Regions from separate parts of the Rhodococcus sp. F64268 genome, predicted to be linked through region 2. Evidence: riboswitches for the same ligand, from Rfam matches in the RefSeq annotation. Region 2 holds a riboswitch; each other region holds the start of a gene.
The links. Region 2 has a riboswitch for thiamine pyrophosphate ahead of thiO (glycine oxidase ThiO). Riboswitches for the same ligand answer to the same signal wherever they lie in the genome.
Positions count from the first base shown of each region.

Region 1: it holds a riboswitch for thiamine pyrophosphate, as region 2 does, so the genes downstream of both, MWU77_RS02325 (3-oxoacyl-ACP reductase) here and thiO (glycine oxidase ThiO) in region 2, are expected to answer to the same signal.
Region 3: it holds a riboswitch for thiamine pyrophosphate, as region 2 does, so the genes downstream of both, MWU77_RS17845 (TenA family protein) here and thiO (glycine oxidase ThiO) in region 2, are expected to answer to the same signal.

Region 1 is NZ_JALKAI010000001.1:484,951-492,377, forward strand. Features, by position in the region: gene MWU77_RS02305 (helix-turn-helix transcriptional regulator) at 1-219, opposite strand, end outside; gene MWU77_RS02310 (bifunctional 2-polyprenyl-6-hydroxyphenol methylase/3-demethylubiquinol 3-O-methyltransferase UbiG) at 296-937, opposite strand; gene MWU77_RS02315 (MerR family transcriptional regulator) at 994-1,449, shown strand; gene MWU77_RS02320 (LLM class flavin-dependent oxidoreductase) at 1,483-2,817, opposite strand; gene MWU77_RS02325 (3-oxoacyl-ACP reductase) at 2,817-3,596, opposite strand; TPP riboswitch at 3,651-3,742, opposite strand; gene MWU77_RS02330 (DUF998 domain-containing protein) at 3,786-4,376, opposite strand; gene MWU77_RS02335 (ABC transporter permease) at 4,381-5,148, opposite strand; gene MWU77_RS02340 (ABC transporter ATP-binding protein) at 5,145-5,882, opposite strand; gene MWU77_RS24900 (sensor histidine kinase) at 5,994-7,094, shown strand; gene MWU77_RS02350 (response regulator transcription factor) at 7,091-7,427, shown strand, end outside.
Region 2 is NZ_JALKAI010000002.1:265,672-273,098, forward strand. Features, by position in the region: gene MWU77_RS05745 (ABC transporter permease) at 1-10, opposite strand, end outside; gene MWU77_RS05750 (ABC transporter ATP-binding protein) at 10-939, opposite strand; gene MWU77_RS05755 (thiazole synthase) at 998-1,795, opposite strand; gene thiS (sulfur carrier protein ThiS) at 1,788-2,003, opposite strand; gene thiO (glycine oxidase ThiO) at 2,000-3,064, opposite strand; TPP riboswitch at 3,060-3,174, opposite strand; gene thiE (thiamine phosphate synthase) at 3,201-3,902, shown strand; gene MWU77_RS05775 (NUDIX hydrolase) at 3,907-4,791, opposite strand; gene MWU77_RS05780 (hypothetical protein) at 4,966-6,318, shown strand; gene MWU77_RS05785 (glutamate ABC transporter substrate-binding protein) at 6,315-7,289, shown strand; gene MWU77_RS05790 (serine/threonine-protein kinase) at 7,297-7,427, shown strand, end outside.
Region 3 is NZ_JALKAI010000007.1:120,295-127,721, reverse strand. Features, by position in the region: gene MWU77_RS17870 (GNAT family N-acetyltransferase) at 1-40, shown strand, start outside; gene MWU77_RS17865 (ABC transporter permease) at 52-1,692, opposite strand; gene MWU77_RS17860 (ABC transporter ATP-binding protein) at 1,689-2,615, opposite strand; gene MWU77_RS17855 (TetR/AcrR family transcriptional regulator) at 2,636-3,289, opposite strand; gene MWU77_RS17850 (carboxylesterase/lipase family protein) at 3,345-4,886, opposite strand; TPP riboswitch at 4,970-5,066, shown strand; gene MWU77_RS17845 (TenA family protein) at 5,059-5,769, shown strand; gene MWU77_RS17840 (ABC transporter substrate-binding protein) at 5,754-6,776, shown strand; gene MWU77_RS17835 (ABC transporter permease) at 6,757-7,427, shown strand, end outside.

The sequences.
Region 1 (7,427 bases), on a different contig from region 2:
GCTGGCTGCGAGGCCCGCTTTCCGGAGGACTCCGAGGTGGTGCGACGTCGTCTGTTGGGACAATCCGACTTCCTCGGCGATAGAACCCACCGGGCGCGGAGCGGAGCGGATGACCCGTAGGATCGCCCGTCGATTCCCGTCGGCAAGCGCCCGTAACGCCCTATCGAGGTCCGCTGCAGCCTCGGCACCCATTGCTCGCCTCCGCTCATCGACTGCCATGAGGGCAACACAAATGAATACTTGTACTCATGTATATGTGTGGAATCGAGTGTTCAGAGTAGTGGTCCTGATTTGCTCACAGCCGCCGCAGGACCACGACGGTGTCGTCGAGTACGGCCTGTGTGCCGTCCGGGCCGACCGCGTCACGCGCGCGGGTCTCGGCGATCCGCACCTCCCAGCTACCCGGTTCGAGGTCGAGTGCCTCGATCTCTTCTTGCGGGCTCAGGAATCGGTGGTCGCCGTGCCCCTCGTGCGCATCCGCTCCTGCCCACGGTGGGAACGCGGCGTGCGAGACGATCACGAGGTGCCCGCGTGGCGCGACGAGTCCGGCGGCGTGGCGAAGCACCTCGGTGCGCGGAAACTCGACGGGCGAGTGCAGGAACGATGCGGCGACGAGGTCGTAGCTGCTGTCTTCGTGCCAGGTCGACAGGTCTGCCGCGACGAACCGGATGCGGCCGTCGGGAAGTTCGGCGTCGCGCGCAGCGTCGGTGGCGCGGCGGACGGCGGTGGTGGAGATGTCCACTCCGGTCGCGATCCAGCCGCTGCGTGCCAGCCAGATCGTGTCGGCACCCTCGCCGCAGCCGAGGTCGAGTGCAGTGCCCGGTGTCAGGCCGGATACGGCGTCGACGAGGGACGCGTTCGCGTTGCCCGACCACAGACCGTCGCTGTCGGTGTAGCGGTTCTCCCAGAATTGTGCTGGCGATGTGTCAGTGTGCATGAACTCTCCTCGTGTGCGGGCTTGCGTCACCGCCGATAATGCGACTTCATGTTGACATGAAGTCAACTGTGATCTGGACGATCGGTGAGGTGGCCGAGCGCTTCGGCCTCGCCACGCATGTATTGCGGCATTGGGAGGACGTCGGGCTGATCGCACCCGACCGCGACAGCGCAGGGCGCCGCCGGTACCGCGACGCCGACGTCACCAGGGTGGCGGTGATCATCAGGAGCAAGGCCGCCGGAATGAGCCTCGACCAGATCCATGTCCTGCTGGCAGGGCAGACGGACGAGCGGCGCGAGGTGCTCACCGCGCACCTCGACGACCTGGAGCGGCGGATGGCGGAGATGGCCCGCTCCCGGGAGATGACACTGCATGCACTCGAATGCCGCGCTCACGACATCGCGACATGCCCCAATTTCGCGGCAGGCGTCGCCGATCTCCTCGAGAACCCCACCGACACGCGTCCTGATTTCGGCTCGGGCCACACCATCACGGAAGACGCATCGCGATGAGTCGTTCTCGGACCCGGAACAATTCTCCGTGAGCTACCCGGCAACCACACTGTGCCGCTGAGGTAGAGCCGGTACCTCCAGCCCCAGTGAGTCACGCAAGGTACTACCCGGGTACTCGGCGCGGAACAGGCCGCGACGCTGCAACTCCGGCACCACGAGGTCGACGAAGTCGTCGAGAGAATCCGGGTAGGCAGGGCACATCAGGTTGAAGCCGTCGCAGGCGCCGGTGACGAACCATTCCTCGATACGGTCGGCGATCGATTCCGGCGTTCCGATCATGGTGGCGTGACCGCCGCCCGCAGCGAGAAACCCGAGCAGCTCCCGCAGCGTGGGACGTTGCGTCTCGATGATTCGCTGCACCGTCGAGTATCGCCCCTGCGGGCCGGTGAACTCCGATATGGGAGGCAGGTCCGAAACCGGAGCGTCGAGAGCATGACCGGTGTAGTCCTGTCCCGTGAAGGACCCGAGCTGGGCGAGCGCGCCCTCGACATCGAGAAGGGAGTCCAATGCGGCCTTCTTCGCGTGGGCTTCGTCGTCGGTGCGGCCGACGTAGGTGACGAGACCGGGCAGTATCGCGATCGACGCGGCATCACGTCCCGCGGCGGCGGTGCGGGCCCGCAGGTCGGTAGCGAACTCGAGCGCTGCCGGAAGATCCCAGGCGACCGAGTACACCGCCTCGGCGTGGCGTGCTGCAAGATCGCGTCCGGTGTCCGAGGACCCGGCCTGGAACAACACGGGGCGTCCCTGCGGGCAGCGTGGCACCGTGAGCGGGCCGTCCACGCGGAAGTGTCTGCCGTGGTGTTCGATCGGGTGGATCGCGTCGGCATCGAGGAAACGCCCGGCAGCGCGGTCCGCGATCACCGCGTGTTCGTCCCACGAATCCCACAGCGCGACAATCGCGTCGATGAACTCCTCCGCCCTTCCGTATCGTTCGGCGTGGGCCGGTAGCGACTCGAGTCCGTGGTTGCGGGCTTCGGCGTCGAACATCGAGGTCACGATGTTGGCACCTGCGCGTCCACCGCTGATGTGATCGAGCGAGGCGAGCATGCGGGCCGCGTGGAACGGCGTGTAGAAGCTTGCGGACACCGTGGTGACCAGGCCGATCTTCTCCGTGGCCCGCGCCATCGCAGACAGCGCCGTGAGCGGTTCGAGAAACCACGTCGTGCCCGCCGTGTACGCGGTGTTCACGCTGTGCCCGTCGGCGAAGAACACCGCATCGAAGCAACCGCGTTCGGCGATGCGCGCGAGTTCTTCGAAGTAGGCGATGTCGCCGATGCGCTCCGCGGCGGAGTCCGGGTGCCGCCACGCCGAAGAATGATGCCCGACACCGTACAGAAATGCGCCCAGATGCAGAGTGCGCCCCGTCATCAGTCCATCACCAGCCCGCCGTCGACGACGAGGTTCTGCCCGGTGACCGCGCGCGACCAGTCGGACGCGAAGAACAGCACGGCGGCGGCGAAGTCCTCCGGCGTCGTCACCGCACGCAGCGGGGTGGACCCGGCGATCAGATCGAAGACCTCAGGGGGTGTCGCGGACGATGCATCGGTGGTGCGCAGGAGTCCGCCGGACACCATGTTCACCCGGATGCCTTCGGGGCCCAGATCCGCGGCGAAGGTGCGGGTCGTCGACAGCAGGGCTGCTTTCGCCGCGGTGTAGTCGTGGTACGGCACGACCGGGTTCTGGAACAGGTTGGTCCCGATGTTGACGATGCTGCCGCCGCCCGCTTCGCGCATGCCGGGCAGGGCGGCCTGGATCGTGTTCACCGCGCCACCGACGATGCCTTCGAGTTGTGCCGCGAACGCGCCGTAGCCGATCTCGTCGGCCTTGTCGCGGGCGTCACCGTTGAAGGAGAAGTCGGGAAGGGCATTGTTGACCACGGTGGTCACCGGACGTCCGAAGTGTTCGCGCGCCCGGTCGAACGCGGCCTGTACCTGCGTGCGGTCGGTGACATCGGCCTGCACGGCAAGTGCTCGTTCGGGGCCGATGCTCTCGGCGAGAGCCCGTGCTGCGTTGCCACTGCGCCGGTAGTTCACCACGACCGATGCGCCTTCGTCCGCGAAGGCCTGCGCGATGCTGCTGCCGAGCCCGCGGCCTGCGCCGGTGATCAGGACGATCCGATTCTGCAGTGACGTTGTGACGAGAGCCATTGTGGCGCCTTCCCTTCGGAACGAGGGACACGCAGACGGCATCGGTCCACTGGCCTGTTGCCGACTCGGCATCCCTTCGCTCGCATGATCGAGATCAGGTTCTACGGGTGTGGTCTCAGCCGTTTCCGGCACCCCGTGTCGAGTTCCGAACGCCAGGTTAGCAGTGTGCACGGGCAACGACGGAGCGCGTCACGTTCCGGCACGGGCGAACAGCAACGCCAGCCACGCCCAGCCCACTGCGATCACGATCCGCTGCACAAGTCCGGCGGAGCGGGCGTCGCTTTCCCACGCCTGACCGAATGCGACGAAGCCGATGCTCAGCGCGACGGCGGTCAGGCCCGACAACCATGTCCACACCGTGCCGGGGACCGTGAACGCCGCGATGACCGCCGCTGCTGGAAGTGCGGCGAACACGACCGCACCCGCGTGGTCGTGAATCTTGTGGCGTCGCGTGTACTCCGTCGGTGTCCGGTCCGGTGTGCCCGGCGGATATCCACGCATCGCATCCATCGGAAAGAGTCCCGACACTACGAGCGCGACACCGAACACTCCGATCGTCACACCGAGCAACACGCTGCCGAATACATCGGCGACGCCGACGGATCCGAGGGCCACTACCGCACCGCACACGATGAAGTTGGTGCTCTGGATCCAGCCCCGGCGGCCCAGTGCGAGCGCACTGACGGGCTGGCGTACCGGGTGATAGCCAGGACGAGTCCACCCGTCGACGAGGAAGACCACGACGAACACCGTGAGCGCGACCGAACCGATGATCGTCACGCGGTTACTCCCACCGGAAGAGCGCCGCCGCGACGACAACACCGGTCACGATCACCACGCCGAGCGCGACGAAATGGGCCGGATCGGCCGGACTTCCGGCCCACGCCGCGGACATGGCCTGCGTCGAGGCGCCGAACGGTAGCCACTGTCCCACCGCGGCAACGGGATCCGGGAGTGAATCGGTGCTGCCGAACAAACCGCCGGTTGCGCCGAGTGCGAAGAACGCGACGAGACCGATCGCCACCGCGGAGTTCGGGGTCGGGGAGATCGCCGCGACGATCATTCCCACCGCGTACATCGCCGCCATCGAAAGCGCGAAGACACCCAAAGCAGTGCCCGGGTGCACAGGCAGACGGGCGTCGAAGAAGACGATCGCGACGACCAGCGCCGCACCGAGCCCGACCAGGGTCTGCAGCACGCTCACCACGACCTGCGCCACCAGGACCATCGCAGGCGACGCCGGCGTCACCGACAGCCGGCGCAGAATCCCCGTGCGACGGTAGTACGCGAGGAAGCTCGGCATGTTGATGACGCCGATCGTGGCGATGATGATCGTGAACACCAGCGGCAGGACGTACACATCGAGCGCCGACCGTCCGTTGATCACAATCTCGCCGCTCGCCGACGACGCACTCATGACGAGGATCAACAGCGGGAGGCCGATCGGCACGACGAGACCCGCAGTGTCGCGAGCCACCATCCTCCCTTCGCACGCGATCAGCGTCAGCCACGCTGCGAGACCGGGCCGCCGGATCTCGGTGCCGGTGTTCATACGGTGTCCTCCAGTTCTTTTCCGGTGAGCGCGACGAATGCCTCGTCGAGGTTGTTCGCCGAAGCTGCCGCAACGAGGCCGGGCGGAGTGTCCAGGGCGACGAGCCTGCCTGCGTCGAGCAGGGCCACTCGGTCGCAGAGACGTTCGACCTCTTCCATTGCGTGGCTGACCAGGAGGACTGCAACGTTGTCGTGGCGCAATCGCTCGACCGTTTCCCACATCTGTCGCCGGGCCCGCGGGTCGAGGCCGGTGGTGAGTTCATCGAGGATGACCACTCGTGGTCGTCCGGCGAGTGCCAGCGCGATCGACAACCGCTGCTGCTGGCCACCCGAGAGCTTCTCGAATCGGGTTCCTCGTTGCTCGGTGAGACCGACCATCTCCAACAGTTCTGCGGCACCGACGGGGGCCGGATAGAAGGTGCGATACAGACGGACGAGTTCGGCCACGGTCAATGCCCCGTGGAGGGTGGCCTCCTGCAATTGAACTCCGAGGAGCTGACGGGCGTGTGCACGGTCGCGGTGGGGATCGACGCCGAGAACACGCACACGTCCACCGTCGGGTGATCGCAAGCCCGCGACCATTTCGACGGTGGTGGTCTTGCCCGCCCCGTTCGTCCCGATGATCCCGAGGGTTTCGCCGACACCGAGTGTGAAGCTGATGTCGTCGACCGCGACCCTGTCTCGGTACCGCTTGCACAGGTGCTCGGCGACGATCGCCGGAGTGCTGGTGTCCATGACGCCGACGCTATGAGCCGAGCGTGCGTGCTCGCGCGTGCCGGATGTCAGGAATGCCGACCATGACTTTCGGCACCCGCTCAGCGTGTGGCCGCGGCTTAGAGTGATGTCGTGCATCGATGGACACCGGAGGGACTGTCGGGCGTGGCGATGCTCGTCGTCTCGGTCGTGGTGGGCGGACCGGTCCTGTTCGGCGGCGCTCGCACCGAGATCCCGCGTGTCGCGTGGATCGTGCTGTTCGGTGTCCTGCTCGTCGCAGTGTTCGGTGCCGCTGCGGCCCGACGACCGTCGGCAGGCAAGGTTTCGTTGGCAGTGGCCGTCGTCTCCGGCTGGGCGGTGGTGGCGACCGCGCCGGGTATGGGGCCGCTGCCGATTCTGCTCGTCGTCGTCGCTGCCGTGAGTGTCTACGTCGTACCGGTTCGCGTGGGTCTGTTCGTGGTGGTTCTCAACACGCTCGTCATCGCCTTCGCGGCGGCGCAGCAGACCGGGAATACGGGTGCGACGATCCTGACCGCAGGTTTCTATCTCCTCATCCAGCTGGCGACGCTGTTCAGTTCGTTGTCGCTGCTGCGGGAACAGCGGATGCGGCGGGAGCTGGCCGAAGCGCACGTCGAACTCCAGGCAGCGACCGTCCTGCTGTCGGAATCCGCGCGCACCGCGGAACGACTGCGGATCTCCCGCGACCTGCACGACCTCATCGGTCACCAGCTCACTGTGCTCGCGCTCGAACTCGAGACGGCACGGCACCGCGATGGTGACCGGGCTCGTGAACACGTCGAGCGAGCGAACGGGGTCGCACGGGAATTGCTCGCCGACGTCCGGTCCACGGTGGGGGAGCTGCGAGTCGAGCCCTTGAATCTCGAGGTCGCCCTGAACCGTGTGGTGCGGGATCTGCCCGGGCTCGATGTGCAGATCGACGTCGCATCCGATGTGGAGGTCCGCGAAGAGCAGGCTGCGGCATTCGTGCGTGCCGTGCAGGAGATCGTGACCAACGCGCTTCGGCACGCCGATGCTCGTACAGTTCGAGTCGAGGTCTCGTCGGAGGCCGGAAGCGTTGTCCTGTCCGCGACCGACGACGGTGCAGGCACCCGGAAGTTGACCGTCGGCAATGGTCTGCGCGGCCTCGCTGAACGGTTCGAAGCTCTGGGCGGACACGCCACATTCGACGGCAACGGTGGGTTCCGAGTCACAGCGAGAGTGCCGATCTCATGATCCGCGTTGTGGTGGTGGACGACCAGACCCTCGTGCGTCAGGGAATCCGGAGTTTGCTGGAGGTCGCCGAGATCGACGTGGTCGGGGAAGCGGACGACGGTCGGGTGGCCCTCGACGTCATCGCCGACACCGGCCCCGACGTGGTCCTGCTGGATCTCAGAATGCCCGGGTACGACGGTATCTGGACGCTCGATCGCCTGCGTGAGCGGGAGGTCGCGGTCCCGGTCCTCGTGCTCACGACATTCGACGACGACGCCCTCGTGCTCGATGCTCTGCGCTCGGGGGCGCGCGGCTACCTGCTCAAGGACGTCACGCTCGACCAGTTGACGCACG
Region 2 (7,427 bases):
GTGATGCCATTACAGGCTGCCCTTCATCACGTCGTCGAAACCGGTGCCGTGGAACTCCACGTCGCCTCCGGTCAGTTTCATGAACGCATCCTCGAGGGATGCATGGCGGCCCGCCAGTTCGTGCAGGACGATCGAGCGTGCCGCGGCGAGCTCACCGATCTCTGCCGCACCGGCTCCCGAGACGTGCAACGCACCGTCCTCCTCGATCACCGTGTGCCCGCGTTCGGTGAGTGCGCTGCGCAACTCATCGAGTTGGGGGCTGCGAACCACCACGAGCGATTCCGACGCCCGATCGACGAAGTCCTCGACCGACATGTCGGCGATGAGCTTGCCTCGTCCGATCACAATGAGGTGATCGGCGGTCTGGGCCATCTCCGACAGCAGGTGACTCGACACGAGCACCGTGCGGCCCTCCGCAGCCAGGGCTTGCATGAACCGGCGGATCCACACGATGCCCTCTGGATCGAGACCGTTGACAGGTTCGTCGAACAACAACACCTTCGGGTCGCCCAGCAGCGCACCTGCCAGACCGAGGCGCTGCGACATGCCGAGCGAGAAACCGCCTGCGCGTTTGCCTGCGACCTCGGTCAGCCCGACCTGACGCAGTACCTCATCGACGCGGGAATCCGGCAATCCGTTGGAGGCTGCAAGCCACCGCAGGTGTGCGCGCGCCGATCGGTTCGGATGTACCCATTTGGCGTCGAGCAGCGCACCGACGGTCTGCAGCGGACGCGTAAGGTCCCGATACCGCTTGCCCTCGATGAGCGCGGTACCCGATGTCGGACGGTCCAACCCTAGGATCATGCGCATCGTCGTCGACTTGCCCGCCCCGTTGGGGCCGAGGAACCCGGTGACGATTCCCGGTGGGACGGTGAACGTCACGTTGTCGACGGCAGTGGTTGAACCGAAGGTCTTGGTCAGTCCGGTCACTTCGATCATGGTTCACAGACTGCCGGAAATCCGGCCGGAGCGCAGCACCACGCCCGCGACCAGCGCCTCAGGGTTCCAGGGGCGACGATGCCTGGGCCCAGAATCGCTTGGGAATGCGTCCGGCATGCCGAGCACGGAAACCCGCTTCGACCGCGTGCCGCATCGCTGATGCCATCAACGCCGGGTCCTTCGCTCGGGTGACCGCCGTGGCGAGGAGCACCGCGTCGCAGCCCAGTTCCATGGCGAGGGCAGCATCCGAGGCAGTACCGATACCGGCGTCGAGAATGACGGGTACCCCAGCGGATTCGACAATCATCTCGATGTGGTGTGGATTGGCGATACCCAGCCCCGTCCCGATCGGTGATCCGAGCGGCATGACCGCGACACACCCGACATCCTCCAGACGACGCGCGAGCACCGGATCATCGGTGGTGTACGGCAGGACATTGAACCCGTCGTCCACGAGCTGCTCTGCAGCAGAGACCAATTCGATCGCATCGGGCAGCAGGGTTCGTTCGTCGGCGATGACTTCGAGCTTGACCCAATCGGTTTCGAGCGCTTCCCTGCCCAGTTGCGCGGTGAGGACCGCCTCCTTCGCTCCGCGGCACCCCGCGGTGTTCGGCAGCGGCGCGATCCCGAGCCGAACCAGCAGGTCCAGCACGCCCGTTCCGGACGTCGCGTCGACCCGACGCATCGCCACGGTGGTCAGTTCGGTACCCGAGGCAACGAGCGCGTCCTCGAGCACGGCAAGGTTCGCGGCGCCTCCCGTGCCGGTGATCAACCGGGACGAGAACGATCTTCCGGCGATGGTCAGCGGGGGCAGGTCATGCCCCGGGTCCACCCGCGCGAGTGCGTGTTCAGCCACCCTGCACCGCCGTGAGGATCTCGACCTGCGCGCCCTTGCCGATTTTCTCGCTCCAGCGCCCCCGGGGGAACAACACCCCGTCGACGGCGACCGCGATGCCCTTCTCGGGCAGTCCCATCTCCGCCAGCAGGTCCGTCATGGCCGGTTCGTCTGCGAAGTATTTCTCCTCACCGTTGACGGTGATACCGACCGAAATCTGATTCGTCATCGCACGCTCTCCTTCGCGAATCGTTGGGGATCTGCATGTGCCACCTCGGCGAGCGGGTTGTCGGCGAGTTCGGCGAGCACCGCGTCGACCGTGACCGCGGTGAGCAGGATTCCGTTGCGGCCGTGCCCGGTGGCAGCAATCACCCGATCCGACAATCTGCCGATCAGCGGCAGATTGTCGGGGGTCATCGGGCGCAGCCCCGCGCTCGCCTCGTGCAGTTCGTACTCACCGATCGCGGGAAACAGCATTTCGGCGTCGGCGATCAGGTCTCGCACTCCCGCGACCGTGACCTCGGTGTCGCCCGCTTCGTACTGGGTCGCTCCCACGACGATCCCGTCGGCGCGCGGCACCAGATACGCGGGGCGTCCGTGCACACTGCCGCGCACGGTGTGCCGCGGCGGCGGGGTCGCTCCGGGTCGCACGCGCAGCCGCAGGATCTCACCTTTGACCGGCCGGACCGGAAGGTCCGGCCACAGTCGCGCCGATGCGCATCCCGCAGCGAGCACGACGCGATCCTCGGACAGTTCGTCGAGGTCGCCGACGGAAGCCTGAACGAACTGCACACCCGCTGCGACGGCAGCGCGATGCAGCGCTTCGACGAGCCTTCTGTTGTCGACGGACAGTTCGGTGGGGGCCAGCAGGCCGAGCCTGATCCGTGGCCCCAGCGACGGTTCGAGATCACGGATCTCGGCGCGTGTGAGGATGCGCATCTCGTGGCCCTGCTCCGCGACCCAGGTTGCGATCGTGCGCAGGTCGGCGGCGTCCGCGGCGTCCAGTGCGACCGTCAGCGATGCACCCGCAGTGAAGACGTCGATGCCGGTCTCGCGTTCGAGATCGTGCGCGAGTGCGGGCCAGCGCTGCAGCGAGGCCGCCCCTAGATCGAGGACGCGTTCTTCCCCGGGCCACCCCTCCGACAACGGTGCGAGCATTCCGCCCGCAACCCAGGATGCGCCGGTGCCCGGAGCACGATCGTGGACGGTGACCGTCCATCCCGCACGGGCTGCACGCCACGCGACGGCCAGACCGATCACGCCACCGCCGATGACCGCTACTGTCGACACGACATCCACCTCACTCCCTGCGCCGGCATGATCCGGTTCAGGTCATAACGGTCGGGGCCGGCAGGCCCCCTCTCAGCCCCGCGATCCCCGGGACTCCCGTGTTGTCACTTTCGAGGTAGAGGCTACCGTCTTGTCCGTGACGACCTATCCGACCACCTACCGCGGCAGCCATCCCGACCCCCGTGGGCGCCTCGCGACCGCGCGGTTGTACCTGTGCACCGATGCCCGTCGCGACACCCGCGATCTCGCCCGGTTCATCGAGGAAGCCCTGGTCGGCGGCGTCGATATCGTGCAGTTGCGTGACAAGGACTCCGCCGGTGAGAAGAAGTTCGGCCGCCTGGAGGCCGGTGAGGAACTCGCCGCACTCGAGGTGATCGCCGATGCGTGTGCACGCCACGGTGCGCTGTTCGCGGTCAACGACCGCGCCGACATCGCGCTCGCCGCCGGCGCCGACATCCTGCACCTCGGGCAGGGCGACCTACCGGTGAAGCAGGCACGGAGGATCCTCGGCGACGACATCGTCATCGGCCGGTCCACGGCCAGCCGCGCCCAGGCCGTGCTCGCCGACGGCGAGGACGGAGTGGACTATTTCGCGTCCGGGCCGGTGTGGGACACCCCGACCAAGCCGGGGCGCACGGCGGCCGGACTCGACGTCCTCCGGGAGGTACACGCTTCGCATCCGCAGCGTCCGTGGTTCGCGATCGGCGGTGTGGATCTCGAACGTCTCCCCCAGGTGCTCGACGCGGGCGCCCAGCGCATCGCGGTGGTGCGCGCGATCACGAAGGCCGACGACCCGCGCGCTGCCGCCGCAGCGCTGAAGGCTGCGCTGCCCGTCTGACGCCCTACAACCAGCCCAGTACTGCCGACGGAGACAGTGCCATGGTGCCGTGCGGCAGACGCTCACGTAGTCCTCGATCGGCGGTCACCACTACTGTCACGGCCGGATCGAGCGCGGTCGCCGTAGCGGGAACAGCGGAAGTATCGGGTGTGTCTGCCGCGGCAAGCCGCGCGAGTTCGTCGTCGCCACTGCCGTCCGCGGTATGCACGCGGGTACGGTCGTCGACGACGATCGCGCTACGCGCACGACCTTCGAGGACCGCCTCGACCCGTGACACCCACCCGAACGTTCCGTCCGGAAGTTCGACGGTGCGTGGGAGCGCCGCCGCGATGTCGGCGAGCAGGGCGCCTGTCGCGCCGGGACGGTCTCGCCACCATCCGGACGGCCCAGTGGCTCCGAGAACGTTCGCGGTGTCGAGCAGCATCCGCACCGGACGGGTGCGCAGAGCAGACCACGCTTCGGCGAAGCCCGCATGCAAAGGCATCGATTCGACCTCGTCCTCGCCCACCCACCGCAATTCGGTGCTCTCCCCGTTCATGGTGGTGTCGAGCGGTGCGGGCGCATCGGCCACCACCGTCGTGTAGGACCACGAGCCGAGCTTTCCCGAGGTGACCCGTTCGGCTCGTACCGCGACCGACGTACTGTCGATTCCCGCTTCCTCGTGAGCCTCGCGAACTGCGGCGTCGACTGTGGATTCGTGACTGTCGCGGGCGCCACCCGGTAACGCCCAGGTACCGCCCTGGTGGCTCCACACCGCGCGGAGCTGGAGCAACACCGCAGGGTTCCCGTCACTTCGCGGTGCGCGGAGCAGCAAACCCGCAGCACCGTGCACGCCCCATCGGCGTCCTCCGTCCGGCCCTACCGCCCAGCCGTCCCCATCACCGCGCATCGAATCCACCCTCCTCGCCCTCGGCCGTCACGAGGGCACGACATCCCCATTCGGGGGCCGGGTACCGGCACTTTCGAACTCCGGTCGACCTCCGACGATGTGGACGCCTGCCAATACGTCCTATCGAACTTATATGCTCGCCACAATCGGGTTGCTCGAGGAAGGGATTGTGCCGTGAACGTGCGCATGCCCCCTCCCATCGATTCCGTCGGCGGCTCGGGAGGCTCGGCCGAGGATCATGACGGGCCGCGTGACCGCAGCGACGGAGCACGTGAGTGGTTCCGGTCGACACCGGCCAAACTGATTTCGCTCGGGTTGGTACTCGCAGTTCTGCTGGTGATCTCCGGGGTGGCATCCGCGCAGGTCGCCAGTAGCCGGAAGGCCACCCATGACCGCCTTCTGGCAACAACCGAGCCGCTCGCGAACGCCGCCCAGAACCTGTACAGCGCGCTGTCCATCGCCGATGCGGCCGCCGTCACCGGATTCATCTCGGGTGGGATCGAGCCTGCCCCGGTGCGCGACCGCTATGTCGAGGCTGTTGCGGAGGCGTCCGGGCAGCTCGTGGTCGCCGCGGCCGGGCTCGCAGAGCAGGACGAACTCGGCGCAGTGAACGTTGCCGCGATCGCGCGCATGCTCCCTATGTACACGGGGCTGATCGAAACCGCCCGCGCCAACAATCGCACCGGCAACCCGGTCGGCGCCGCGTACCTGGCCGAGGCGTCGAACATGATGCAGACGTCGATGCTGCCGGTGGCCGAGGAGTTGCATACGCAAGGCGTGATCGCGGTGAACTCGACCCAGCGCGCCGCGGTGGCCCCTCCATGGACTGCGATCGGGCTGCTTCTGGTCACCGTGGCGGCGTTGTGTGCAGCACATGTCCTCGTGAGCCGAAAGACCCGCCGCACTCTCAACCCGGGTCTGATCTTCGCGATCGGTGCAACCGGTACGTTGCTGTGCTGGCTCCTCATCGCCGGCCTGGTGTCCTCGAGCGCAACCGAACGCGCCATCGAGCAGGGCGCGGAGCCGCTGGCGGATCTCACGGCGAGCCGCATCCTCGCGCAGCAGTCCCGCACGGCCGAGACCCTTCTCCTCGCGCGGCGGGACGCGAGCGGAGCATATATCGGGGTCTACGACGAGACGATCACCCGCCTTGGGGATCGGCTCGACGGTTACACCGAGGGTGGCATCGTGGAGATCGGCACCGACGCCGCGTCCCGGGCGGAAGCAGCCAGGCAGGCGTGGATCAAGTCGCACGCACGAACCGTGGCAGCGCTCGAACGCGGCGATTTCACCGCTGCTGCGGTGCTCGCCACCGGCCCCGGACCCGATGAGGCAACCGCGCAATTCGCCCGTCTCGATGCGGCGCTGAGCGAAGGCATCGAGGACACCCGCCACGAGCTCCGCGACAACGAGTTCCGTGCGTCGCGCACGTTGTCGGGTCTCGCGCCCGTGGCGATCGCCCTGATGGTGCTGTCGCTGATCGCTGTCATCATCGGACTGTGGCCACGACTTCGGGAGTACCAGTGACAGCGCGGCGCTCTGCTGGAGTGTGGATCACGGCCCTGTGTGCGGTCGCGGCGGTTGCGGCAGGGTGCTCCACGGAGGTCCCGCCTCGCGAGGCGACCACCGAGACCTCCACCGTCTCGCTTCCGATGCCCGAGGACGCCGCCTTCGCGCCCTCCCCGTCTGCGGTGCCCACGGCGCCGGAGTGCGGCGATCCCACTGCGAGTCTGCGTCCCACCGGCAACGAGACCGGGCCTGCCCTCGACGCCATCCGTGCCCGCGGCAGGCTGATCGTCGGACTCGACACGGGCAGCAATCTCATGAGCTATCGCGACCCCGCGACCGGCCGCATCACCGGATTCGACGTCGAGATCGCCCGGGAGATCGCCCGCGACATTCTCGGCGATCCGGAGGCAGTGGATTTCCGAATTCTGAACTCTTCGGAACGCGAGCAGGCCCTGCAGGATTCGACCGTCGACATCGTCGCGAAGACCATGAGCATCACCTGCGCACGACGCGAGCAGGTGGATTTCTCCACGGTCTATTTCCTCGCGCAGCAGCGAGTGCTCGTCGTCAAGGATTCCGATGTCCGAAGCGCCGCGGATCTCGCGGGCCGGCGGGTGTGCATCGCTGCGGGAACGACGTCACTCACGCGCATGCAACAACTGCAACCGGCAGCGTCGATACTGACCGTGCCCTCGTGGGCCGATTGTCTCGTCGTCCTGCAACAGCGACAGGTCGACGCCGTGTCCACCGACGACACGATCCTTGCCGGGCTCGCCTCCCAGGACCCGTATCTCGAACTGGTCGGACCGTCACTGGGGTCCGAGCCGTACGGCATCGGGATCACCCAGGGCAGCGACGATCTGGTGAGAGCGGTCAATGGCACCCTCGCGCGGATCCGCGCCGACGGCACGTGGACCGAGTTGTACAACCGGTATCTCTCGGTTCTCGGCCAGGCGCCTGTCCCACCGGCCCCGACGTACGTCGATTGAGGATGTCATGACACGCGACGAATCAGCCGATAGACCCGAGACACCCGACTCCGGTCCTGCAACCGAGCGTTCAGCCCCCGCAACCGAGCGTTCGGCTCCCGCTACACAGCGTTCAGCGCTTCCCGACTCGGCTCCGCA
Region 3 (7,427 bases), on a different contig from region 2:
CGAGAAGTTCGTCTCCGAGCATCCCGAGTACCGGAACTGACGGCGTCGTCCTCACACTGTCACATCGCGGCGGCGGAAGCCCACGACTGCCGCCGCGACCAACACCACCGTCGCCGCACCGAGTATGAGCATCGGTGCAACACTTGCACTTTCGTATGGTACGAGCGGTATATGAGAGAACGGCGAGAGGTCGCGCAGCCACTGCGACAGATTCAGCAGTTCACCGAACCACGCCACGAACACCGCATAGACGACGAGAACCCAGGCCAGGTTTGCCAGTCTCGGGACGAGCCCGACCAGCGCTAGCGACACCGAGAAGACGAACAATACCGCGGGCGCGTACGCCAGTGCAGCACCACACATCCGGATGATCCAGTCGGCCTCACCGGTCGCGATGGACATACCCAGACCGGTGGCAGCACCCGTGACGACCGATGCGACGACCACCTGCGCCACGATGACCGCGACGATCCACAGGAACGATCGCGTACGCGGTGTCCCGGTGACGATCACCAGTCCGATTCGGCCGGCATCCTCGTCTGCGTGGATACGCATGACCGCTGAGACGGCGAACGCCGCGATTCCCACAACGAGGAACAGCAGCATCGTCGCACCGAACGAGGCGGTGAGCGATTGTGTGTCACCACCGAGGAATTCGCCGATGTCGGGGACGCTGTCGACCATGTCCTGGATCGAATCGGCGAGAGTGCCCATCGCCAGTCCGAGGAGTGCAAGGGCTGCCGTCCACGCCACGAACGTCCCGCGCAGCAGCCGCCATGCCGGTCCGGGCGGAGTGAGCAGCGACGCCGAGGCTTCGGCGGGCCCCGGCTTCGGAGCACGCAACCCGGCGCCGATGTCCCGGCGCCGCGAGAGCGCAACAGCGAATACGAGCAGTGCACCGATCGCCACCACCGACAGCAGCAGCGGCCACCACCGCTCGTCGACGTAGAGGCGGGTCTGTTGCGCCCATGCGATCGGCGACAGCCACGACACCCAGGACCCTGTGGGTTCGAGAATGTCGCCGAACCCGCGTACGAGGAAGGCCACCGCGAGGACCGCGAGTGCGGTGCCCGACGCTGTCCGCGAATGCTCACTGAACTGCGCCGTCACGGCAGCCACCGCGCCGAACAGCAGGCCTGTGACAGCGGTGGCCACACCGAACAGCACCGATCCCGTGACAGGGAGGCCTCCCGCAAGCAGCGCGAGAGTGACTCCGGCACCGACGATCGAGTCTGCGACAGCGACGGCGAGCAGAGCCGCCGCGGGGGGTGCGAACGGGCCCACCGGGAGCGCACGGAGCAGTTCGAGTCGCCCGGCTTCCTCTTCGGCACGCGTGTGCCGCACCACGAGCAGAATGTTCATGATTGCGACGGCAACGATGAGCGTCAAGCTCAGTTCGTTGGCGGTCATCGCGCCCAGAGTGTAGTTGTCGGCTCCGTACGCCGGACCGGTCATCAGCACCGCGGCGGGGTTTTCGAGCAGTGCCGCGCGGGCCTGCCTGGCCGCCTCGTCCGGATAGGCCGCGATGAGACTTTCGACGGTCACGTACACGGTGAATGCGAGTGCGAGGGTCCACACCGTGATGCGAACACGATCCAGCCGGAGGTAGAGCCGGAGCAGATCGCCGATTCCACTGAATCGATGCGCACTTCGGGTATCGAGGTCGGCATCGGGAGCAACTATGGCGGTCATCGGGTCGTCACCCCCTCTTCTTCGGGTGCATTCGTAGGGGTATCGCCGTAATGACGCAGGAAGAGTTCCTCGAGTGACGGCGGGGTGATCGTCAGATTCGCGATGTCGAGCTCTGCGAGTGCGCGCAGTACGGGGGCGACCGCAGCATTGTCGACGTCGAAGGCGAGATGACCGTCGTCGTAGGTCAGGTCGTGCACGCCGGTGAGCGATGCGAACCCACCCGGGAGCGTGGGCACGGTGGCTCGCACCGCGGAGCGGGTCAGGTGCCGCAACTGCGCGAGAGTCCCTGTCTCCACGTCTTTTCCGGAGCGGATGATCGTCACGGTGTCGCAGAGTTTCTCGACCTCGGCGAGAATGTGACTCGACAGCAGCACCGTTCGTCCGGCGTCACGCAATGCGCGCACCTCGTCGGTGAACACGGCCTCCATCAGTGGGTCGAGTCCGGACGTGGGCTCGTCGAACAGGTACAGTTCGACGTCCGACGCCAACGCCGCGACGAGTGCGACCTTCTGCCGGTTACCTTTCGAATAGGTGCGAGCCTTCTTGGTGGGGTCGAGTTCGAATCGCTCGAGAAGTTCGGCTCGGCGGGAAGGGCTGTCACCGCCACGGATACGAGTCAGCAGATCGATGATCTCGCCGCCGGTGAGCGCAGGCCACAAATTGGTGTCACCCGGAACATACGCGATGCGACGGTGGATCTCGACCGCATCGGTCCACGGATCGAGCCCGAGGACACGTGCCGAACCGGAGTCGGCACGCAGCATGCCGAGGAGCACGCGGATCGCCGTTGACTTTCCGGCCCCATTGGGGCCGAGAAACCCCGCCACTGTTGCAGTTCCGACTTCGATCGAGAAGCCGTCGAGGGCACGGGTGGTGCCGAACGTCTTGACGAGGTCGACGGTTTCGATGGCCGGTGTATCCATGATGCAACCTCCGTGATCGGTTACGAGAGAGCCGCCTCGCGAGCGGCCAGATACGCGGTGAGCATGCTCGAGTCGGTAAGGAGCGGTTCGGTGTAGAGCTCGAGCAACGGGAGCAGGAGACGGTCGGTGTAGGAACTGAGCCAAGCGGGCAGTGCGTCGAGGTCGAGGGGCTCGTTCGGCCCGGGGACATGCAGCAGGAGCGCGCCGGTACTCAATTCGACCAGAGCCCGCGCCCGTGCCTCAGGATTGCGACTGCGACTCACGACGCCGGACTCGGTGCCTTTCGCGAGGTAATCCTCGGTGGTGGCCACCAGATGATCGAGGAACTCTTCGGAGGCGGGGCCGCGGGCCTGGAGACTCCGGATCAGGTAGCCGATGAGCGGGGCGTAGCTCCCGATGTTCTCGAGCTGAGCGAGCATTGCCGCGACGCCGCTGCCCGGCTCGAGGGCCGAGGATTTGAGCTCTCGGATGCTGCCCAGGACGTACCCGTCGCAGTGCTCGCGCAGACCGGCCCGGGAACCGAAGTGGTGCACGATGAGCGAGGCGCTCACGCCGCATTCCGAGGCGATGGCCCGGAGTGAGACATTCACCCCATCCCGAGCAACGCAACAGATCGCCGCGTCGCGGATGCGAGCGCGTGTGGTGAGGTCGGAAACGCCCTCGGTTGAACGCATGTTCCAAGGGTTGCACACGCGTTCAACGACGTCAAGACTGCGCCACCGGCCCGGTTCAGGAGAAACCCATCACCTGCGCGCCCCACACCTCACGCATTGCGCCCTCCGGGTCTGCGACCACTGTGTCTCGTGCATCGATGAGTAGGGTGGCCCGCTCACGCGGCTCGTACTGCGGCCAGTGCTTCGACGCGTCCAGTGCGGCAGGAACCGCGTGCTTCGCGAACGCCAACCATCGTCGCTGGATCCGGCCCGACACCTCGATCGCACTCTTGCGCCCACCGAGCCAGAAACTCGGATCTCGACCGAGCGTGCCGAAATTACCGAATACGTAGGGTAATTCGGTTGCGTGCCCGGCACCGATCCGCGCTGCCTTGAGCATCGGCGTTGCGTGGTCGAAGCGGTACACCCACGTGGGGGAATGCTCGGAGTGCGCTTCCGCCACCCACAACACCGGCATCCGGAACCCGGCGTCGCGGGACAAGGCCATCGCCCCGCTCGGCTTCGGCAGATCGGGATACGCTGCGGCGATCTCGGCGAGCCGCGCGGGCTCGAGATCGGGGCGGTCCTTCGCAAGCGCCTCCAGCATGGCGCGCACGGACGAATCGTCGACCGGCATCAACGGCGACTTCATGAACCGGAAGATCGACGGCTCGTCCTTGTTCGAACCGATGATGAGCGGCACCCGGTGCGACAGGCCTTTCTGGAATGCCGCGACCGGGTACTTGGGCACGAGGTCGCGATCGACCACCGGCGTCATGGCCAAGGTGCCCGGAACTTTCGTGGGGATCTCCCCGACCACGGTTTCGGCCGCCTCGACGAGCTGCTCGAAGGGCATCTGCCGGAGACGCCCCACCCGAGCCGGAGACACCTCGAGGATCCCGAGGAACCGCTCGGCGACCACCGCCGCACGCTCACGGCCGTATACCGACGTCGCCGGCGGCGACTGCGCGATCGCCCGATGGAACAACCCCTCCGCACGAGGCACCGTCATCAACGTCGTGACCGAGCCCCCACCGGACGATTCGCCGAACAGGGTGACGTTATCCGGGTCGCCTCCGAAGTCCGCAATGCAGTCGCGCACCCACTCGAGCGCCGAAATTTGATCTCGCAAACCCAGATTCGACTCATATGTGTCGTCGGCGGACGAGAAGGACGACAGATCGAGGAATCCGAGGGCACCCAGGCGATAGTTGAGGGTGACCACCACGACGTTCCCCGCTTCACAGAGCGCACGCCCGTCGTAGATCTTCTGACCCGAGTAGCCGATGACATACGCACCACCGTGGATCCACACCATCACCGGACGCTTCTCGCCGTCCGGTTCGGGCGCCCAGATGTTGAGGGAGAGGCAGTCCTCCCCGATCGACATCTCGGACGAGATTCCGATCGGGCTGTTCGGGCTCTGTGGAGCGATCGGACCGTACTGCTCGCAGTCGAGCACGCCCGACCACGGCCGGGGACTCTCCGGCGAGCGGAATCTTATGTCGCCGCCGGTCGGGGCCGCAAACGGGATCCCCTTCCACGAGTACACCGCGCCGTCGCGGTACCCGCGGGCGTCGCCGTACTTGCATCCGACAATGAGCGTCTCGGCGTCCACATGACCTCCCGGTGAGCTTCTCGCATCCCAACGTACCCATCGGCAGCGGCGCCCACGGCCCGCCCGAGGTGCTATCGTCGCCTCCGACCGACACGGGGTGCTTCGCGACAGCGGGGCTGAGATCACACCCGTCGAACCTGATCAGGTAATGCTGACGAAGGGATGATTCGGGATGACTGTGCCTGCGCACGCTTCACCGACCGACCGTTTCACCGATGTCCTGTGGGACCGCACGAAGGTTCTGCGCGACTCCATCGACGACCTCGAGTTCCTGCGCCGCCTCGGCGACGGCACATTGCCGCTCGAGTCGTTCCGCTTCTACATCGAGCAGGATGCGCTCTACCTGGCCGGATACGCCAAAGCGCTCGCATTGCTCTCCGCCAAGGCGCCGGATCCTGTCACCGGCGCATTCTGGGCCACGAGTTCCGCGACGGCTGCCACCGAAGAATCGGCGCTGCATCGGCAACTCCTGACCGGGGGTGTACTGCCCGCGAACGACGATCCTGTCGCGCATTCCCCCGCGTGCCTCGGCTACGTGTCGTATCTGACGGCGACCGTCGCGACCGAGCCGTATCCGGTGGGTGCCGCCGCGGTGTTGCCGTGCTTCTGGATCTACGCCGAAGTGTGCCGCGACCTTGCGTCCAGCGCAGCTGTTGTGCTTGCTGCCGACCCGGCCCACCCCTACGCGCGATGGGTCGCAACCTATGACGACCAGGGATTCCAGGATTCGGTCGCCACCGCACGCACCCTCGTCGACGCTGCAGGGGCCGCGGCCACCGAGCCCGAACGCGACGCGATGATCGACGCGTTCACGCTTGCGACCCGCTACGAGTTGCTGTTCTGGGACACCGCCCTGAACACGCAGCCGTGGCCCGCATCGTGACGCTGCGGCACCGGATCGTCTCGCTCGCCGCCGCCATCTTCACGCTGTGCGCAGTCAGCGCGTGCGCCGGTGGCGGTTCCGACGACACGATCCGGTTCGCACTCGACTGGACTCCCAACACCAACCACACCGGTCTGTACGTGGCGCTGCAGGAAGGATTGTTCGACGACGCCGGGCTCGACGTCGAGATCCTTCCTTACAACGACGCGTCACCCGACACTCTCGTCGACGCGGGCAATGCGGAGTTCGGGATCTCGACCCATGGAATGGCTACGTTCGCACGCGCCGCGGGAGCACATACCGTTGCGGTCCTCGCCCCGCTACAACATTGGGCGACAGCGATAGCCGTCAAGTCCGACCGCGACGATCTCACGCGACCGGCCGATCTCGACGGCCGGATCTACGCGGGGTTCGCCGACCCGGGCGTCTCGGAAACGCTGGCGCAGGTCATCCGTAACGACGGAGGACAAGGCGAGTTCGAAGAGATCGTTCTCGGAACGTCGGCGTACGAGGCCGTCTACTCGGGTACCGCGGACTTCACCGTCTCGTATCTGGCGTGGGAGGGACTCGAAGCGGAGCATCGTGGATTGCCGATGCGCTATTTCGACTACACCGACTACGGCTTCCCCGATCAGTACGCGATCGTCGTGAACGGCAACGAGGACTGGCTCGCCGAGAACCCTGATCGTGGTCGCGCGTTCGTGCAAGCACTGCAGCGTGGCTACGAGATCGCTGCCGACGATCCCGATCGGGGCGCGCGTGCGCTGCTCGACGCCAACCCGGGTACGTTCTCGAACGAAGAACTCGTCTTCGAGAGTCAGCGGATGCTCTCCGCCGACTTCATGCGTGACGACCAGGGACGCGTCGGGACCCTCGACGCGAGCAGATGGGCCGGGTACGCCCGGTTCCTGTACGAGCAGGGGCTACTCACCGGTACCGACGGCGCGCGGCTGACCACCGAGCCCGACTGGTCGACCTACCTCACCGATGACTACCAAACGCCCTGAGCCCGCGGGGGCCCGGATCCGGGTCACGACTACCCGGAACTCCCCGCTCCGACGCCGCATCGATCGTGTACTTCCTGCGACGGTCGTCGCGGTGGCACTCGTCGCGACATGGCAGCTGTACGTGATGGTCAGCGGAATCCGCCCGCAAGTGCTGCCGTCCCCCACGCGCGTGTTGCAGCAGGGGTGGGCACATCGCATCGCCATAGCCGAGCACGCCGCTGCGACACTGCAGGTCACACTCGTCGGTTTCGTGGTGTCGCTGACCGTGGCGTGGCTACTGGCAGTCGCGGTCGATTTCTCGCCGTTCCTACGGCGAGCATTCGTGCCGCTGTTCGTCGCCTCGCAGACACTGCCGATCATCGCAATTGCCCCGCTCATGATCATCTGGTTCGGATTCGGTCTCCTGCCGAAGATTCTGGTGATCGCGCTGGCCACCTTCTTTCCGATGGCGATCGGCCTGATCGAGGGATTTGCCGCGACCGATCGCGAGGCCGGGGCACTTCTGCGCAGTATGGGAGCCACTCGCTGGCAAGAGTTCCGGTACGTGCGTCTTCCCTCGGCGCTGCCTCGGTTCTTCACCTCGCTGCGCATCGGCATCACCTACGCCGTGGTGGGCGCGGTGTTCGCGGAGTACGTCGGCGCCACATCGGG